DNA from 4 places in the Paenibacillus sp. p3-SID1389 genome. Region 3 is predicted to be linked to each of the others. Evidence: riboswitches for the same ligand, from Rfam matches in the RefSeq annotation. Region 3 holds a riboswitch; each other region holds the start of a gene.
What was found. Region 3 has a riboswitch for cyclic di-AMP ahead of M3G15_RS03555 (APC family permease). Riboswitches for the same ligand answer to the same signal wherever they lie in the genome.
Positions count from the first base shown of each region.

Region 1: linked by a shared signal. The riboswitch ahead of M3G15_RS12910 (C40 family peptidase) and the one ahead of M3G15_RS03555 (APC family permease) in region 3 are both predicted to bind cyclic di-AMP.
Region 2: linked by a shared signal. The riboswitch ahead of M3G15_RS14960 (resuscitation-promoting factor) and the one ahead of M3G15_RS03555 (APC family permease) in region 3 are both predicted to bind cyclic di-AMP.
Region 4: linked by a shared signal. The riboswitch ahead of M3G15_RS05310 (3D domain-containing protein) and the one ahead of M3G15_RS03555 (APC family permease) in region 3 are both predicted to bind cyclic di-AMP.

Region 1 covers NZ_JALXVO010000028.1:30,054-35,045, forward strand. The annotation lists gene M3G15_RS12900 (M1 family metallopeptidase) at 1-1,425, shown strand, start outside; gene M3G15_RS12905 (hypothetical protein) at 1,460-2,290, shown strand; cyclic di-AMP (ydaO/yuaA leader) riboswitch at 2,512-2,648, shown strand; gene M3G15_RS12910 (C40 family peptidase) at 2,653-3,144, shown strand; gene M3G15_RS12915 (C40 family peptidase) at 3,783-4,274, shown strand; gene M3G15_RS12920 (GNAT family N-acetyltransferase) at 4,547-4,992, shown strand, end outside.
Region 2 covers NZ_JALXVO010000037.1:9,407-14,398, reverse strand. The annotation lists gene rsmA (16S rRNA (adenine(1518)-N(6)/adenine(1519)-N(6))-dimethyltransferase RsmA) at 1-388, opposite strand, end outside; gene rnmV (ribonuclease M5) at 394-939, opposite strand; gene M3G15_RS14960 (resuscitation-promoting factor) at 1,104-2,240, opposite strand; cyclic di-AMP (ydaO/yuaA leader) riboswitch at 2,687-2,899, opposite strand; gene M3G15_RS14955 (TatD family hydrolase) at 3,097-3,870, opposite strand; gene M3G15_RS14950 (HD domain-containing protein) at 3,887-4,992, opposite strand, start outside.
Region 3 covers NZ_JALXVO010000005.1:42,592-47,583, reverse strand. The annotation lists gene M3G15_RS03565 (methyl-accepting chemotaxis protein) at 1-582, shown strand, start outside; gene M3G15_RS03560 (threonine aldolase family protein) at 796-1,911, shown strand; cyclic di-AMP (ydaO/yuaA leader) riboswitch at 2,151-2,331, shown strand; gene M3G15_RS03555 (APC family permease) at 2,489-4,306, shown strand; gene M3G15_RS03550 (fructose-specific PTS transporter subunit EIIC) at 4,355-4,992, opposite strand, start outside.
Region 4 covers NZ_JALXVO010000008.1:54,113-59,104, reverse strand. The annotation lists gene M3G15_RS05325 (transporter substrate-binding domain-containing protein) at 156-1,007, shown strand; gene M3G15_RS05320 (amino acid ABC transporter permease) at 1,102-1,764, shown strand; gene M3G15_RS05315 (amino acid ABC transporter ATP-binding protein) at 1,751-2,473, shown strand; cyclic di-AMP (ydaO/yuaA leader) riboswitch at 2,648-2,816, shown strand; gene M3G15_RS05310 (3D domain-containing protein) at 2,825-3,517, shown strand; gene M3G15_RS05305 (polysaccharide deacetylase family protein) at 3,611-4,444, opposite strand; gene M3G15_RS05300 (dihydroorotate dehydrogenase electron transfer subunit) at 4,633-4,992, shown strand, end outside.

The sequences.
Region 1 (4,992 bases), on a different contig from region 3:
ACGCTGCGGATGAAATTTACCGTCAAGCTGCCGAAGATTTTTGCCCGCATGGGCGTGGCCGACGATTTCGTCATGGCAGGGCAATGGTTTCCTAAGATTAGCGTGTACGAGCCGGTGGGTACCCGGGGGCGGACGTCCGAAGGCTGGAACCTCCATCAGTATCACGGGAACTCGGAATTTTACTCCGACTTTGGGATTTATAGCGTAAAGATCAACGTGCCCGAAACGTACACCGTGGCAGCCACCGGTTTTCAGACCAAAAAGGCGGTCTTGAAGGACGGACGGAAAACCTTGCAATTCTACGCCGACGACGTCCACGATTTCGCTTGGGCGGCTTCGCCGAACTTCATCTATGTAGAAGAGCCGTTCTCCTCTGCCGAAGTTCCCGGCGTGCGGATCAAGCTGTATCTCGATCCTGCACATAAGGATCTGAAGGAACGTTACTTCTATGCCGCCAAGGTAGCTCTGGCGAACTACAGTAAGTGGTATGGACGATACCCGTATTCCACGCTGTCCGTTGTGGTTCCACCGGCGAACGCAAACGGTGCGGGAGGTATGGAATATCCAACCTTGGTCACCGCGTTTGGAGCCGTCAGCGATTCCCCCGGATACGACGATCTGGAGCGCACGGTCATCCATGAAATCGCCCATCAGTTCTTCTACGGGATGATCGCCAACAATGAATTCGAGGAAGCTTGGCTGGATGAAGCTTTTGCCTCTTATGCAGAGGATAAGCTCATGGAGCAGGAGTTCGGAATCACCCCGAATTTGCCGATCCAGTCCGCCATGATTACCTCGCCGGCTTCCTTGACCCAGAACGCCTGGAAATACGGCTCCGGGGACGGTTATGCCAAGAATGCGTACTACCGAGGCAAGTTAATCCTGTTTGATATCGAGCGGCAGGTCGGCAGCAAGACGATGAAGCGGATTCTGAGCACGTACAGCCAGCAGTACCGGTTTAAGCACCCAACGACCGCCGACTTCCAACGGGTGGTTGAGCAAGTGACCAGCCGCAGCTGGAAAGAGTATTTTCAGCAATACGTCTATGACGGGAAAATGGCGGATTTTGCAGTGGAAAAAATTCAGATCACTCCGATCAGCCAAGAAGGCGGCCGGATTTACGAGTCGAACGTAGTCTTTACCCGCAAAGGGGCAACCCACCCGAAGGTTCCGCTGCTGTTTACCTTCACCGATGGTCACACCGTACGCAAGCAATGGAACGGGGAAGATACTCGCCTCGAGATCAAGATGCAATATAAAGCACCGCTGGCATGGGTTCAGATCGATCCGGATTACACCTTAACGGTGGAGAACCTTCACATCAACAACTATCTGAAAGCGGAAGTCCCTGAAACCACGCTGTCCCGCTCCAATATGAGCGTCACCAAGCTGCTTGAAGCGATCCTTGGGGGACTTCTGTGGTAAACCTAGGTCCATACTTCTATAAGGAGGGAAAGAAATGAGTTTCGTTCGTTTGGGGTGGACTGCCCTGAAAAGCCAATTTCCCTCGGTCATCATCTTGTTTCTGTACCAGCTGCTGTGGGGATTGTTCTTGTACCGGTTGGTCGATACCGCGGTAATGGCGCTGCTGCAACGATATCCTGACCCGCCGCCCACTGCGCTGTCGAAACTACTGTTCTTGCTTGAGGGACAAATGAATTTATGGAGCAATCCCGAGGTTCGGCTGTATTGCTGGCTGCTGGCAGGGATGGTCGTCCTGCGCATGATCTTGACTCCGTTGATCCAAGCCGGAATCTTCTACGGCTTCACACCGGCCGATCACCGCAGCCCGGGGTTCCCCCTGTTCCGAGGGATGAAGGAATTTGGCAAACCGGTGATTCTGTTTTACGCGATGGAGCTCGTGCTTACCTTGCTGCCCGCCTTCTGGATTGTACCGAGGCTGCTGTCGCTCTGGCCGGGACTCACCGGGATGGAAATCCCGATGGCAACCTGGCTCACCGGGCTTGGTCTGATTCTTGGCTGGTTCATCTACGGCTGGTTCATCCGGCAGTGCCTGTTATTTGTCCAGTTCGGCTACCTGTTTAAGGCCGGGGTTTGGAATTCCCTGCTGGTTTGCTTCCGAACCCTCTTGCAGGGCATCTCCATCTCGTTGATTCTCGGGGCTTTTGGCCTGATCCTCTTCCTTCTGTTCGGAACCGCATCTTGGGTTTGGACGGGGATGCTGGCCCTGATCCTGCAGCAGGCTTATCCCCTCTTCCGCTGCACGTTTAAGGTCTGGAAGATCGCCTCTCAATTTCATCTTTGGCAGTCAAAGGCACAAAAAAGTTAAAATTTTTTAACTCCTCAAAAACCCCGTAACAACAAGGCCTTCGCCGTTTGGCGAAGGCCTTCAGTCCTATTTCCCCTCTTAATCTTGTGAATTAGGCATTGCCAAAAGATACCTGACTTTGTTACAATAACAGCAACGCAATTTCAGTAACAGTTTTGTAATTATTTTTGTCATCTTTGGCAGGAGATTGGTGCCGGATGTCAAATAAGAAATGTCAGGTGTGAAAAACAAAGCCGAATTCCCTTCACCAGGGAAACGGGGGAACCACTTTGGGTGAATTGATCTCGCTTTAGAGGGATCATAGGGAACCTTCAACCGAATCCTTAAGCTAACCTCGTAGGCATTGGAAGGAGCATAACTTCTTGAAGAAGCGTTTGACGGTAGCAGCAGTAAGTTTTGCCATGCTTTTCACCATTGGAACTGGCAGCGTTTTCGCCGATTCCAAACTGGACAGCGTCATCGGCGGCGCGCTCGGAAGCAGCTATGTTGCGGGCGGAACCACAACCGACGGGTTCGACTGTTCTGGATTTACGATGTACGTCTTCTCGAAGATCGGCATCAAGCTGCCTCACCAATCCGCATCCCAATACAAAATGGGAACTGCGGTTGACAAGAGCGAATTGATCGAGGGCGATTTGGTCTTCTTTAATACTTCCGGTAAAGGCGTTTCTCATGTCGGCATCTACGTCGGCGACGGCAAATTTGCTCATGCCTCCTCCTCCAAAGGTGTAGTCATCAGCAAATTAAGCGAGAAGTATTACGTCGAGCGTTACGTTGGAGCGAAACGGATCATGAGCAACGACAAGTATGAAGATGTGACCGGTGAAATTGCTGAACACGATGATGTTCAATAAGAACTCGCTACGAAGCCCGTGGGGATGTTGATAACAACGTCTCTGCGGGTTTTTTCCTTGTCTTCCCTTCTCCCTAGCCCCAGTCCCTTAGGAACCATTACCCACGAATCGCCTCGCGAAAACAGGCCAATAGAAGCGTTTTTTTTCGACAAACTTGTCAACTCTGGACGCCTTTGGTAAAATGAACAACGTAAATGGTAACAACTTTGTAATTATTGTTGTAACTGTTTCTGTGCAAGATCTTGGGTGCAATCTACAATGAAACTGCCGAATTCCCACGCACCCGGGAAGCGGGGGACCCACCATAGGGTGAATTGATTTCGCTATAAAAGGTAACAGTCTCATCCTTCGTGATCCGAAGATAACTTTTTAACCTACCATTTCAATCAAGGTTAAAAAGTTAGGTTTGGAGCACCAAGAAGGTTGAATGAAGCTTAGGGACTGAGCAGCGCAGCGTAGCTGGAAGCTACGTGAGCAGCGGAAGGCCCGGCTGAGTTCAAGATTCGACGCCGAATCTCCATCCTGTGTTACTTCGTGATCCGAAGATGACTTTTTAACTTACCGCTATAGCAGATCATAGGGAACCTTCAACCGAATCCATAAGCTAACCTCGTAGGCCTTGGAAGGAGTAAGACATCTTGAGAAAGACTTTGACAGCAGCGGTAACGAGTTTAGCCCTCCTATTTACCTTGGGGGCAGGTAGCGCCTTTGCCGACTCCGCAAAAGCCGAGACAACGACGCTATCCAGTATCGTCGATTCCGTGTACGGGACGCCTTATAAATTCGGAGGCACCACGACAGCGGGATTTGATTGCTCCGGATTTACCCGGTACGTCTTCAGCAAGATGGGCATCAAGCTGGCGCGTGTGTCCGCCGCCCAGTATAAGCAAGGCACACCGGTACCCAAGAGCGAGCTTCAAGCTGGGGATCTCGTCTTCTTCAAGACGACGGGGACGGGCAAAGTATCCCATGTCGGTGTTTACATCGGCAACGGTGAATTCGCTCACGCGTCCTCATCCAAGGGCATCCGGATCGACAAGTTAAGCAATAGTTATTACCAGAACCGCTACGTTGGCGCGAAGCGAGTTCTCAGTAAATACGGTTATTCCGTCTACGCTGCGGAATCGTAATCCATTGATCTATCGGTTTCATCCTGTTCATCATCACTTACTCGCCGCAGGCCGGGTTCCTGTTAGAACCGCCTTGCGGTCTTTTTTTATCTGCACCCTTATCTATATAACGAAACAGCCCGGAAAAAGGTTGCCACAAAGCTAAAAATCCCGCGCAAATCTCACAATTTCCCGAAGGGGGGGCAAAAACCTTTACAAGCTGCGTAATTCCGGCTATTGTGAGGATAATGGAACAATTACGACGGACTTTCCTTTAACAAAGGAGGGGCAATATGGACCAATCGATGTCTCCGTTTCGTATCGTGCCGATGGAAGAAGCCCATGGCGCGGAAATTTGCACCTGGCGTTACGATTCTCCTTACGACATCTACAGCTGGCTGCCTTGGGAGCAAATGAAAGCGCTCGACGTGGAGTTTGGGAACCCGGCGATCCGCGCCGAACAGTATGTCTCCGTGTTGAATGCAAAGGGCGAGCTTGCCGGCTTCGCACAGTACTTCCCGATGGAAGGAGTCACCCGGCTTGGCATCGGCATGAAGCCCGAGCTATGCGGCCATGGGCTGGGCAAGCAGTTTGTGAGGACCATCGTGGAGGAAGCCCGGCGCCGTAAGCCGGAAAACCAGATTGACCTTGAAGTGCTGACCTGGAACACCCGGGCGATCCGGGCCTACCAGAAGGCTGGGTTTGTCATCACGGATCTGTACGAGAAGATGACGCCTGG
Region 2 (4,992 bases), on a different contig from region 3:
GATTGGCGACGACACTGACGCCGCTCACCCCGCTGAATTCCGCAGCAAATAAAGCCTTTAGGTCCAGCTTCAACACATCGCCATGGATCACATGGACGTGCGGGTAGGGCTCCAGCACCTCCTGCAGAATCGGAAGCAGCCGCTGGTCAATCTCCACCGCTGCCACCTTGCCTGCCTCCTGCGCCAGCTTCTCCGTTAAGGCGCCGATGCCCGGCCCGATTTCCAGTGCGCCCTGGGTCTTGTCCAATTCGGCGGCGGCAACAATTTTACCGAGGATGTTCTGGTCGATCAGAAAGTTTTGCCCCAGACTTTTTTTGAACGAAAAACCGTGCCGCTGAATGATCTCCTTCGTCCGGCGCGGTGTGGATACGTCTTCCCTTATGCTCATGGTTCTTAAACTCCTTTGCTTTCCAACTCGGCTAACGCAGCTGCAAACTCCTCGCGGCTGATGCGGAACACGGTTAACCGTTTGTAGAGCTGCTTTCCGTTACAATATCCGATACCCAACAGCTCGCCCAGCGCTTTTCGCCGCGCCGCAGCTTGCGGGTGTACGATTAACCCTGCGTTAATCAAGTCTTCCCAGGTGATTGCGGCCTCTACTCCCGGCGCTTCGCTGCGCACCCGGGACAACGCGGTGCGGATCGCCTCCGGCGAGGCATTCTCCACCCCGATGTCGCCTTTCTTCGTAGCTTCGACCTCAGGCAGGAAAGCGTGCTTGCAGCCCGGCACCCGCGCTGCCACGATTTTACGAATCCGCTCCCCGGCATGGTCGGGGTCCGTAAAAATAATCACGCCCCGGCGTTCCTGCGCCAAAGCGATTTTCTTTAGCACGGCTTCGCCTATCGCCGAACCCCCCGTCTCAATCGTATCCGCCTCTACGGCTCGTTTAATGGCCACGGTGTCATCTCGGCCCTCCACCACGATGACCTCTTTGATCATGGATCTGTCTTCCTTCCTGTTCTTGCTTGTCTCCACCAGAATAACAAAAAGAAGAGGATCATATCATCCTCTTCTAATCCACTGTCCTTCTAATCCACTGTCTTATTCATCATCCTAATACTATCTCATTCCCTCCGCATTGTAAAACGAAAGAGAACGAGATCTTAGTTCAATTCCGGCTTCGTCGGACCGATTACGTATACGGTGCGGCCCTTCTTGCGGCCGAATTTCTTAGCATCCTTCAGACTATCAAAATAGACGTCCATCTTATTTCCATCGATGGCTCCACCCGTATCCTCTGCCTTACGGAAGCCGACTCCTTCGATGTATACCCACCAACCAAGCGGAACGACGTCTTTATCAACGGCAATCGTTCTGCCTTCCGTCACGCGGGTACCCGAAGCCGTACGGGTGCCTATCCCGTCTTCTTCCGCCGAATACGCGGTTAACGTAACATTTTTCAGGATCTTTTTATATTTGAATGAGACGCCACCTTTGGTCGTCGTCCCGCTGATGTTCACCGTATTTCCCTTACGGCTTATGCTGGCCGACAGGACCTCGGTAGGTTTCTTCGTGCCGACTGCGATCACCTTCGGCTGAGGGTCCTTGGAGACCTCTTTGCCGAGCCAACGCTTCGCCACGAATTTTCCGTCTTCGTAGGTTTTCTCAATGTTGTGAATGACCAGACCTTCGGTACCTTCTTGAATGACCTTCGTGGTACCTTTTAGCAGCTTGTCGTCCGACGTTTTGACCACGCTAAAGGGCACAGTCTCCTTGCTCTGCACCGTTTGCTTGCTGACCCGAACGACCTTGACATTCAGGTTCTCGGTAACTTTACTGTCCAATGCCGGGGTCACCTTGTCGTCTTCATCCAAAGTGATGCCGAGCTCGGACAATACGCCCTCTACTTTGCTTTGCGTCGTGAAGTGGACTTTCGTATTGCCGTCCGCGGTCACATTGACCGGCTTCGCGCGTACTATGACAATGCGGTCACCGTTCTTCAGCGAGCTTTCCAGCGGGAGGGATACTGAATCCTTCGCACTGAGCTTAATCGATTGTTCCTCCAGCAGATGAGCTACACTGGATTGGGTTGTCTCCACAGACTGGACATTCCCGTCCACAATCAGGGATACTTCCTTCTGTGCCTGGCTATACAGCCAGATTAGGATGATGATGATTCCCGCGATGGCCAGAACGCCGACGAACGCTATCTGACGTAAATTCTCATGCTTCCATCGCATTGCGTAAGACATGCTGGATGAGCGTGATTCATGGGTCTCCTCTTTGCGGAAAATGCCCATTTCTTCCGTCCTCCTTCATAGTCCCGCCGTCTAGGTCGATGCATGATAACGATTGACGCGACTACAGTTACTTTTTACAAAACGCCTAAGGTAGTCAAAAAGTCATCTTTTGATCACGAAGCAGGTCAAGAAGTGAATTCGGCATCGAATCTTGAATTCAGCCGGGCCTTCCGTTGCTCACGTACCCCCATGTACGCTGCGCTACTCAGTCCCAAGCTTCATCCAACCTTCTCGGTGCTGAAAAACCTGACTTTTTGAACACTGATCTTAAATTTAATCCTAAGCGTTTTGCATCCTTGACCAGTCTCTCCTGCTTGTCGTCACCTCCTGTTTTCCAACAGTATGACGACCCTATTACTTTTATTCAAAACAAAAGAAGCCGGGAGAAAGAGTTAGAGGAACTCCTTCGTGGCTTCTTGAATGTCTTGGGTGTAATAGCTGCACGAGTGACCTCTCTTATTCGCTTACGAGGTTAGCTGTCGGGTTCGGGCGAAAGAGAGCCGCCCTTTCTCAGTACATTCGCTCATGGCGCAATGACCTTGAATTCACCCCATAGACCCTGGAAAGAAATCGAATACGAACGCATACAGGCTATCGCCAACTGCAATCCGTATTGGTTCCCCCGTTCTCCGTCATAGGAGATTCAGCGAGACTGGTTCATGGAACCAAGCATCGTACGGTTCAAAACGAACCGAATCGATACTGAAAAGATTCTATCCTGTTTCGATGCAGGTTGTAAAGGACGAATCAACCACGTTTTTTTAAAAAAATGGTTAAAAAAATGTAATGACCTTGTTTTTGAGGGTTAAAAAGCATTAATCTTTCCGAAATCCTCTTTATTTCATCCGTTTTGCTCTCAAATACTCGGGATTCCAAATCGTTCCAATGCGTTTCGGGTGGTAATTTCCGCGATTTCCTCAAAAGTGACCCCTTTGAGCTCGGCTGCCATTTCTGCAACCAAGCGGACATGAGCGGACTCATTCCGTTTACCACGATATGGATGCGGCGTTAAATAAGGGGAATCCGTTTCGATCAGCAATCGATCCATCGGCGTCTTGGCCAACACTTCTTTTGGCTGTTTTGCATTTTTAAACGTAATCGGCCCGCCAAACGACAAATGAAATCCCAAATCTAGACACATTTTGGCAATTTCCCAACTGCCGGAGAAAGAGTGCATCACGCCTCCAACTTCATTGGCTTTCTCTTCCCGAAGGATGCGTACCACGTCTTCGTGAGCGTCCCGATTATGAATGGAAATCGGCATGCCCAAGCTGCGAGCCAGTCCAATTTGCTCACGAAAAACCTTATGTTGAACGTCCTTAGGTGACGTATCCCAATAATAATCCAGCCCAATTTCTCCGATGGCGACGACCTTCTCATGCTTGCACAATTCTGCAATCCAGTCCAAATCGCCCTCTTGCATTGTAATCGCGTCTTGCGGATGCCAGCCGACAGCGGCATAAATGAAGTCATAGGTCTCTGCCAACTTCATGGTCGAAGGGATCGTCTCGCGGTTAAATCCGATGTTAATCATCCGCGTAACCCCTTGTTCCACGGCGCGCGCGATCACTTCCTCGCGGTCCTCGTCAAATTGGGGAGCATCCAAATGCGTATGCGTATCAAATAACATAAACCTTGTCATCCTCCTAATTCCGTTGCTCGAAAATGCGGGCTACCGGGCGGGGCAGCCGATCTATCACAGCACACAATTTATTATCCGGATAGTACAAATGCGTCTTCCCTCGGTGCAAGCCGCTGATCGACCGCACGATATCCGATACTTCTGAAATTTCCCGGAGCCGTTCCTGCCGGTCCAACAGCAAAATTTGCTTCTGTCGAACCCCATCGTCCGGACGGAACACATCATACGGCAGATCGGTCGGAAAATCAATTTCCATGTCGTATTCAGGTTGTAGGCCCACTTGTCTAAAAGCGTTCCGAATCTCCTCCAGCATTTCCAGTTCCGGCGTGTCCAATTCTACATATTTATACAATTTGCGATTTAAAAACCGGGAACATAAATCGCTTAATCGCTCATCCTTTTCCCGCGTCCACTGCATGAAAGCCGTTTGCATCAACGCTTCGTCCAGCTGCAAATAATCGGCAACGCCGATATCCCCTTGAAATAAAAATGGCAGCGGATGCGGCAAGAAGTTAAAGGAATGCCCGCTCCGGTATAATTCCTTCGCCCGTCGCAAAATTTGCCGGAGAATGATCTCCGAGCTCCGCGTCACCGGGTGGAAATAGACCTGCCAATACATCTGATACCGCGACATCAAATAGTCTTCCACCGCATGCATCCCCGATTCTTTGACAACAACCCGCCCTTGAAAAGGTCGAAGCATCCGCAGAATTCGGTCCATGTCAATCGTCCCGTAGTTTACGCCGGTAAAATAAGCATCTCGCAGCAAATAATCCATCCGATCCGCATCCAGCGGGCTAGAGACCAAGTTCACCACAATCGGATTTTCGTAATCCTTCCGGATCACCGCAGCCACCTTGTCCGGAAAATCCGGAGAAATCTCGCGCAGGACGTTCCCCACCTCGGTTTCCCCCAAGAGGATTTTGCAGGTCCAATCCTCATGATGCATTTGAAAAGCTTCTTCTATAGAATGGGAAAACGGACCATGCCCCAGGTCATGCAGTAGCGCCGCACACAAAGCTACCAATTTCTCACTGCGGGGCCAATCGGTGTAGCCGCTTCGTTCAAACTGCGAAATAATCCGCCGCGTAATCTCGTAAACGCCAAGCG
Region 3 (4,992 bases):
GGGCTTGAGGAACAGAGTCAGAAAATTACCGAGGTTGTCAGCATTATTCAACAAATTTCCGAACAGACTCACCTGTTATCCCTTAACGCCGCGATTGAAGCGGCCCGGGCCGGGGAAGAGGGCAGAGGGTTCGCGGTGGTAGCCGGACAAATCCGGAAATTAGCCGAGGATACGAACCGCTCCCTGCAGGAAATCAGCAGCTTGGTTGAAGATATGACCGTTCGTACCGGCAGTGTGGTATCTGCGGTTGCCCAGACGGAAGAGAAGGTTCAGCAGGGCGTAACGCAATCGGAGAACGTGAAGATCAATATCGAGCAAATCATGGACAATATGGAGAACACCTTCGCCATGTTGAACGATATTTCCGATGGGGTTACCACCCAAGCCGCAGCGCTGGAGGAAATGACTGCAACGCTGGAGGATGTGAACACCACGATCGAGTCTGGCTTGCAAGTGTCCGGCGATATCCAAGATCAGCTTGGTACGCAGGAACGGATCTTCGGTGATATCGAGAAGACCTCCTGTAAGTTGGTCGAACTGTCCGAGAATATGAACGGATTGACGAACGTGTTTAAGCTATAATCCATCAATACGGCATTAGAAAGGGCGTCTGATTTTTACAGACGTCCTTTTTCTTCCTTCCTTCTGAACGAAAGGGATAATTCTGTAAGGAGGCTTTCAAGACCTATACCGCCCAATCCATCCAAATCATCGATTCCTGCTTCAAATGGCGCTATAATAAGCATGATCATACTGAAATTAGACAGACAGCGTGGGAGAGGAGCGGTGAGGAGCATGTATGGAAATGATGGGGTACTGGATAGGCGGACACTGAAGGCGGCCTTTGACCGGACGGTTTATCAAGTGGTGGGCCACGGAAAACGGAATGTAGAGGTGCTGAAGCAGGCTTTTGCCGAGATCAGCGGCGGGGTAGACAGCGACATGTACGGTACAGGACAAGCGCTGGAAGCCTTCGAAAGGAAAATGGCTGCGGTGCTCGGCAAGGAGTCGGCTGTATTTTTTCCGAGCGGCACGATGGCGCAGCAAATTGCTTTACGGATTTGGTGCGACCGCAAAGGATCGAAACGTGTGGCCTATCATCCTTTATGCCATTTGGAAATTCATGAGGAAGACGGATTAAAGGAACTGCACGGGCTGGAGCCGATTCTCCTGGCGGATAAGGATCGGCTGATTGAGATGGAGGACGTTCGGCAACTGCCGGAGGATGTCTCGTGCCTGCTGCTGGAGCTGCCGCAGCGCGAAATCGGCGGTCAGCTGCCGCCGTTCGCGGAGCTTGAAGCCATTTCCGCCTACTGCCAGGAGCGGGGCATTAAGCTGCATCTGGACGGAGCCCGACTGTTCGAAGTGTTGCCTTACTACGAAAAAACCGCCGCAGAGGTTTGCGCCCTGTTCGACAGCGTCTATATCTCGTTCTACAAAGGCATCGGCGGAATCGCCGGAGCCATATTGGCAGGGGATCCGGAGCTGACGAAGGAATCTAAGGTGTGGAAAAGACGCCATGGCGGGGATCTCATCAGCTTGTATCCTTATTTTCTGAGTGCGGATTACTACTATGAGCAGCGCATAGGAAAGATGGGGATGTATTATCGGCAAGCGCAGGAGATCTCCAGTCTGTTTAATCAATGTCATCGGATGAAGACCGTCCCGGCGATCCCGGTGTCGAACATGTTCCATGTTCATTCGGACGTTCCCAAGGATCGATTGGAGCCCGTGCTGATTGAGGTATATCGGGAAACCGGGGTTGGCTTAACCTCTTTCGTCAAAGAGAAGGCAGATGGGGGAAGTACCTTTGAAATCAGTATCGGAGATCGCTATAGCGAGGTGCCGGAAGATCGGCTGCAGCTGGCGTTCGAGCTGCTGGATAAGAAGTTGAGAGGACTCTCGTTTTAAACCTGTATCGGTTTGAGATCAGAACACCGTAGGAAGCGACTGGATGTCGCTCCTTACGGTGTTTTTTGCATGTATGCTTCGATAATTCAAGCCTGCCCTCAAAAATGAATGCAAGAGGATGATGTATGCGCTTCCTCGAACAAGGTCGATCCCATTTTCCGACCCATTCGCCTTTTCCTCATCTTTACACTTCTTGAGGCGGGGAGTATGATTCATCCGTAGCAATTTGATATGGCGAAAATACCTGATCGCTGAGTTCTTTCTTTATTTCAGAAAGAAACGGGGGAACCAATGAAACGCGTCCAAAAGGGCGGGTTTCCGGGGTGAATCGCTTGATTTGGCCAACTTGGCCAAACTGCGTAGGGCTGCTTTCGTGCCCGAATCCGTCAGCTAACTCCGTAAGCGTCCGAAAGAGGGAATTGTCGCAGTGATCTGCTTGAACTTTTTAAAGCGGCTGCGGGAAGGTCCAACTTTCCTGCGGCCTTTTTGTGTTGTTCGCTGCAGGAATGGGAAGCCTAAAGGACTACGAGCGGATCAGGATTGAAGGCTATTTTGAGAATGAAAAGAGGATTTCATCATGGTAAGCAAACTGAAGCGGGTACTGATCGGCAGACCGATGAAAAGTACCGAAATTGAAGGAGAAAAGCTAAGCAAACTTAAGGCATTGGCCGTATTGTCGTCGGACGCGTTGTCCTCCGTGGCATACGGTACGGAGCAGATTTTGATCGTCCTGATGGCGGCGGGATTTTCCGCGCTCTGGTATTCGATCCCGATCTCGTTTGCGGTACTTGGGCTTCTGTTGATTCTGATTCTGTCGTACCGCCAGACGATTTTCTCCTATCCGACCGGGGGCGGGGCCTATATCGTGGCGATGGATAACCTGGGGCGGTCAACCGGACTGCTGGCCGGCGGCTCGCTGCTTATTGATTATATACTGACGGTAGCTGTAAGTTCGTCAGCCGGTACAGATGCCATAACATCCGCATTCCCTATGCTGCATGATCAGCGGGTGCTGATCGCCCTCCTGATGATTACTATACTGACCATCATGAACCTGCGTGGGGTCACGGAATCGGCTTCAATGCTGGCGGTGCCGGTATATCTATTTGTGGCCTCCATCTTCGTCCTGATTGTGTCGGGACTCTACAAGTATTGGACTGGCGGGATTCATACCAGCGCACCGGAGTTCGGGACGGCCGTATCCAACGTCAGCTTGTTCCTGCTGCTCAAGGCGTTCAGTTCGGGGTGCTCGGCCTTAACCGGGGTTGAGGCGGTGTCCAACGCCATTCCGAACTTCAAGCCGCCGGCGGAGCGGAATGCCGCAACCACGCTGGTGATGATGGGTGTCATTCTCTGCACCATGTTTATCGGTATTAGTGCGCTGGCCTATTGGTACGGAATTGCTCCGGATCCGAAGGCCACCGTAATATCTCAAATCGCTGAATCGACCTTTGGGCGCGGGATCTTGTACTACTTGATCCAGGGCATTACAGCGTTAATCCTGTTTCTGGCAGCCAATACGGCTTATTCGGCCTTCCCGCTGCTGGCGTTTATGCTCGCCAAAGATAAATACATGCCGCATGCGTTTATGGTGCGCGGTGACCGGCTTGGCTTTTCAAACGGAATTATCTTCCTGGGCGTAGCCTCGGCGCTGCTGGTTCTTGGATTCCACGGCGACACGGAAAGCCTGATTCCGCTCTATGCCGTTGGGGTATTTATTCCGTTCACCTTGTCCCAACTGGGGATGATGGTGCGCTGGATCAAGCGCAAGCCGCAAGGTTGGGTGTTCCGGCTTACGATTAACACGATTGGCATGCTGACGACGCTGGGCATTACGCTCATCTTCATTATCACGAAGTTTTCACATGTCTGGTTCGTATTTATCTTCTTGCCGCTCGTGATGTTTATTTTCTACCAGATCCATCGACATTATATCAATATCGCCGACCAGCTTCGGATTGACATCGATAAAGACAAACCTTGCATAAAGGGCAGCACGATCGTCGTGCCGGTGGCGGGCGTTACCCGTGTCGTGATGAACTCGTTAAGCTACGCCAAATCGCTGACGGATAACGTTGTTGCGGTGTATGTCGGATTTGATGATGAGGACATCGAACGGATGGAGAAGAAGTGGGAGGAATGGAATCCGGGGGTTCGGCTCATTACGCTGCGCTCCAGCTTCCGCAGCATTATCCGGCCGCTGATGAAGTTCATTGATACCGTGGAATGGAAAACGGCGGAGACCGATCACATTACCGTCCTGATTCCTCAGTTTATTCCTCGGCACTGGTGGCAGAATATTTTGCATAATCAGTCGAGCTTGTTGCTTAGAGCTTATTTGTTTAACAAGAAAGATATCGTCATTGCGACTGTACCTTATCATTTGCAAAAATAAGCAAATTCCCCCGAAGCCGTCGCAACGGCTCGGGGGACCTTAGTTTAATTATTGAATTTGATCCAGCAGCTGATAAGCTTCCTGTTTGGTTTTCACCTGCAGCAGCTGTTCGCGGAATGCGTCATCCATCAGCTTGCGGGACAGCATTTGCAGAATTTTTAAATGCTCATTGCCTTTGTTTTCGGCAGGGACAGCGATCATAAAGATCAACTTAGCGGGCGTTCCGTCCGCGCTGCTCCAATCCACGCCTTCCGGCTTGATCCCGAATACGACTCTTGGCTTCAGCACCGCCACCGACTTCCCGTGCGGTACGGCGACGTTCATGCCGATGCCGGTAGAGCTTTCTTGCTCGCGCTTCAGAATCGCCTGCTTGAACTCAGCAGAGGAGGTCAGCACACCTTCAGCGTTCAGCTTTGCAATCATTTCGTCGATGATCCCGTCCCGTGTTGACGCGGACAGGGAAGGCTCAATCAGATCCAAACTGATGATATCCGTCAGCTTGCGAACTGTGCTTTGAGCTTCGGCAGCCGGCACGCTTACCGGGCGGACGTTCTCCGCACGTGGCGTTTCCATGGCTGGAGCCGCCTCGTCCGCAGCGCTCGCTTCGGCGAGCTGAGGCTCGACCTGTTCTTTCTTCAGCAATTTGATCATTAAGGCCGTAACGATGGAACCCGCGATGACGGCCA
Region 4 (4,992 bases), on a different contig from region 3:
AGTATGATAAATAGGGATTTGCGAGGTTCAATAGGGCAGATCTGTGAAAACTTTTGTATATCATGAAAATTGTTTTGCATATATATGCATTCTGATTTATAATTAGCCCAGTAATCATCGAGTGTAATAAGTAAAGCAGAATAGGAGAGAAAAGCATGAAAAAATGGGGCATGTTATTCATAGCGGTCTTGATGGTAACCATGGTGCTGGCCGCTTGTGGTCAGGAAAAAAATAACAGCGGCAACGCGGCAAACAACGCCGGCCAAGCCGCGAACCAAAATGAGACTCAAGCGGGCGGAGACCAAACCGAACCGGCTAAGAAACTGATCGTAGGGATGAGTGCGGACTTCCCGCCGTATGAATTCCACATTAAGAACGACAAAGGCGAAGACGAAATCGTTGGTTTCGACGTAGAAATCGCTAAGGAAATCGCTAAGGATCTGGGCGCTGAGCTGGAGATTAAAGACTTGAAATTCGATACGTTGCTGAACGAGCTGTCGAGCGGACGTGTGGATCTCGTCATTTCTGGACTCAGCCCAACTCCAGAACGTGCTGAACAAATCGACATGTCGCAAATTTACTACAAAGCGGAGCAAGCTGTGGTGACTCGTGAAGCGGACAAAGACAAGTTCAGCACAATGGAATCGCTGGAGGGCGCGAAAATCGGCGTTCAACAAGGTTCCATTCAAGAAGAAATGGCGAAGGAAATTCCGAATGCCAAACTGACCTCGCTGGCTAAAATCAATGACATCATTATGCAGTTGAACTCCAACCGTGTAGATGCTGCTATTTTGGAAGGTCCTGTCGCAGAATCGTTCGTTAAGAACGTTAAAGGCCTGGTCATCACCGATGCCAAGCCGGTAACTGAGGATGAAGGCTACGTGATTGGCATTAAGAAAGGCAACCAAGAGCTGTTGGATCAAGTGAATAAGACGCTCGATCGCTTGATTAGCGCAGGCAGCATCGATCAATTCGTTGCCGAAGCTAGCGAACTGGCCGAAAAATAATCACGATATCCATCCACAGAAAATAGCGAAGCTTTCGCTATTTTCTGTTTTTTTGCTTAAGGGTTTAAGGTAAAGGAGGAGGAAGGAAGGCGTTATGGACTTAATTTCAATGTTTATGGAATACCGCAGTTACTTCTTGGCCGGTGTTCAGTATACCCTACTCTTGGCAGCGATCAGCGTGATATGCGGCTTCTTTCTTGGTTTGTTGATCGCACTATTGCGCATGTCGCCATGGGGGATCTTACGGTTTCTGGGGCATGTGTGGGTTGAATTTCTGCGTGGCACCCCAATGATGGTACAGCTGTTGATTATTCACTACGGGTTCGCATTTATGTTTGATATTAATTTCACCCCGATTCAGTCAGGTGCGATTACATTGTCCATTAACAGTTCGGCTTATTTGGCGGAAATTTTCCGTGCCGGCATTCAAGGTGTCGATCGGGGACAAGGGGAAGCGGCCCGTTCCTTGGGGATGACCAAAGGGATGGCTATGCGCCATATCATCATTCCGCAGGCGATCAAATCGGTGCTTCCCGCGATTGGCAACGAGTTTATTACGATCATTAAAGAATCGTCGATCGTATCGATCATCGGTACGGCCGAGCTGATTTATCAAGCACAGTCCGTCGTGACGATTACGTACGATGGGATGACGCCTTATTTGATCATCGCCATTATGTACTTTATTCTGACATTCACGCTGTCTCGGATTTTGGGCGTGTTCGAAAGGAAGTTGAAGACCAGTGATCACCGTTAAAGGTTTGCATAAAAAATTCGGCCAACTCCATATTTTGCGCGGGATCGATCTGGAAATCTCCAAAGGCGAAGTTGTCGTCGTCATCGGTCCTAGCGGGTCGGGGAAAAGTACGTTTCTCCGCTGCCTGAACCTGTTAGAGGTTCCGACCGAAGGGGAGATCACCTTTGAAGGCGCTTCGATCACCGCCAAGGGACATGACATCAATAAAACCCGCGAGAAAATGGGGATGGTGTTCCAGCACTTTAATCTATTCCCGCACAAGACCGTGATCGACAACATTACGCTCGCGCCGATTCGCGTGAAGAAGCTCGATAAAGGCAAAGCGGAAGCGATCGCCATGGACCTGCTTCGCACGGTTGGACTGGAGGATAAGCGGGACGCCTATCCGGCGCAGCTCTCCGGCGGACAGAAGCAGCGGATTGCGATTGCCCGCGCATTGGCTATGGAGCCGCATGTGATGCTGTTTGATGAACCGACGTCGGCCCTGGACCCGGAAATGGTCGGAGAGGTGCTTGACGTTATGAAGAACCTGGCTGAACGGGGAATGACGATGGTTATCGTTACGCATGAGATGGGATTTGCCCGTGAGGTTGGCGACCGCATCCTGTTTATGGATCAAGGTGTCATTCTGGAGCAAGGTACGCCGCAAGAGGTGTTTGGGGCGCCGAAGCATCAGCGTACGCAGGATTTTTTAAGCAAAGTATTATAAATCTTAAGGACCGTCCGAGCTTCCATTCGGGCGGTTTTTTGTCCTCCGATGGATCGAACGTACGATCTAAATTTACACTCTTTTTACCTTTGAACACAAAAATGTAACCAGTCCAATCAAGCAATTCCGCCGTTTGGTGGGATTTACCTGACCTATTGGTTACAAAATTGTGATATATTAAGTAGGCCGAAACCTGAACTTGAGGTGCGGGGGACGAAAGATGAAAACAGGGGCTGCCTAGCTGACTGTTTTCTTGGGGTGAAGCGTATCGAAGCGATGCGCCGGGAATGATCCTTTTTCCCGAATCCGACAACTAACTCCGCAGGCGCAGTAAAAAGGAGGGCAATTCATTTGAATACTCGTATTTGGTCTAAAATTGCAGCAACGGCGCTGATCGCCGCAAGCCTTACGATTCCGATGCAGACGACTTCCGTCCATGCAGACGCGGTACATAAAGCCGTGGAAGGAGATACTTTTTATCTTCTTGCCAAAAAATATGGCGTAGATATGAATAAGCTCATGGCTGCCAACCCATCCATCAATCCGAAAAATATTTACGCTGGTTTAAAAATCACCATTCCGGGAGTTCAAACCCAAACGACGGGAGTTGCTTCCGCTGCTCCGGCGAAGAAGGAGAGCGCAGCTACGACAACTGCTTCCGCTTCCAAGCTCAAGGTCATGTCTACCGGGAACGTGGTTGAAGCATGGGGGAAAACCTTTACTTACTCGAAAACGATCAATGTGAAAGCATCGGCGTATTCGGCATCAGCTAGTGAGAATGGAAAATGGGGCGCGGTTGACTACTTCGGCAACCCGCTGAAGCTTGGTACCATCGCTGTTGATCCGAATGTCATTCCGATGGGCACAAAGGTGCTGGTGACCGGCCACAACCATGACGGTCTGCCGGATCAGGCTTTTGTAGCTACGGCCACCGATCAGGGGGGCGCAATCAAGGGTAACCGGATTGATATCTTTATTCCCGGCAGCGCAGCAAATGCGAAATCGTTTGGTTTCCAAGATGTGACGCTTTACGTATTAAATTAAACACCTTGTTTAAAAAAGTCGGTCAGAATGTATCCTGGCCGACTTTTTGTGCTTGCTGGCGAAGTGCCTGATTTTCAGAAGATTCCCAATACATCAGCGGTATTTGGTCGTATGCAGCAGCTCGGAAAGATCAACGAATTGATACCCCTGTGCCTGCAAGGCGTCGATGATCTTCGGCAAAGCCTGGATGGTGCCGGTTAAGTCGGAGCCAACGCCGCCGCCTGAGTGCTGAAGGATGATCGAGCCGGGCCCCGCCGTGCGCATCACGTTGGAGATCACTTTGTTCTTGTCGATCCCTTTCCAATCCTGTGAATCCACATTCCAATTGACGAGGGTGTAGCCGTTCTTTTTCGCCCATTGAACCTGTTCTTCCTTGATTTCTCCATAAGGCGGCCGAATCAGCTGGGGACGGTATCCAACGACGTTCTGGATAATTTTCTCCGTGCGTAAAATCTCGCTCTGGAACTGCTTAATGGAGCGGTTGCGGAAGTTCGGATGATTAAAGGAGTGATTGCCGATGAGATGGCCTTCGTGATGCATCCGCCGTAACAGGCCGGGAAACTTCTTAGCCCGTGCACCAACAACAAAGAAGGTGGCTTTGACCCCTTTCCGGTGAAGCACGTCCAAAATTTGCGGCGTAAACCGCGGATCCGGACCATCATCGAAGGTCAGTGCAATCTGCTTCACCTCCGGCCCCCGGAAGATGAAGGTTTCTGAATATTTGCGCCGCAGCTCACCAAGATCTGCCGGCTTGGCACCTGCGGGCACGAGTGCCGCCTTCTTGTCCGCCTGGTCCCCCTGAGATTCTGGCCCTCTGTTTTCGAGATCCAGTGCGGCGGCTTTGACGGGATAAAATTCCGTCCCGCCCACCATGATCAGAGAAGCGGTCATGCAGCAGACCAGAGCATTCTTAAGCTGAATAAGCAATTTGAAGTCCCCCTTCAACCCAAAACTGTACATGTTCTCTAGTATCCCCTAACTTTTTCAGATCATGATGGATTGTGAAAAATTGCGCTGATTTCCTCTCATGATTCGCTGTGAGAGATGTCACAGACGATCCCGCTAAAAAATTGCATCCTTTGATGAAGTGTAATCAAATGGGGTGGGGTGAACATATGGCAATCGTAGTGGCTAACGAGGAAATATCACCAGGGGTGTTCAAACTGTCCGTACAAGGGCGATTTACGGGAAAAATGGGGCAATTCTACATGTTGCGTGCAGGAGAACGCTATCCGTTACTGTCCCGACCGATCAGTATCTTTGATCTCGAAGAGGATCGGCTGGATTTCTTGATCCGGGTTGCGGGGGTAGGTACGACCCGGTTATCTGAACTGAAGCAAGGCGACCGATTGACCTTGGACGGGCCGTTTGGTAACGGGTTTCCGCCGCTGGAGGGAAGAACCGCCTTTGTAGGCGGTGGCATCGGCATCGCTCCGTTTTATTATGCGCTTAGGGAAGCACCGCAGGCAGACGTA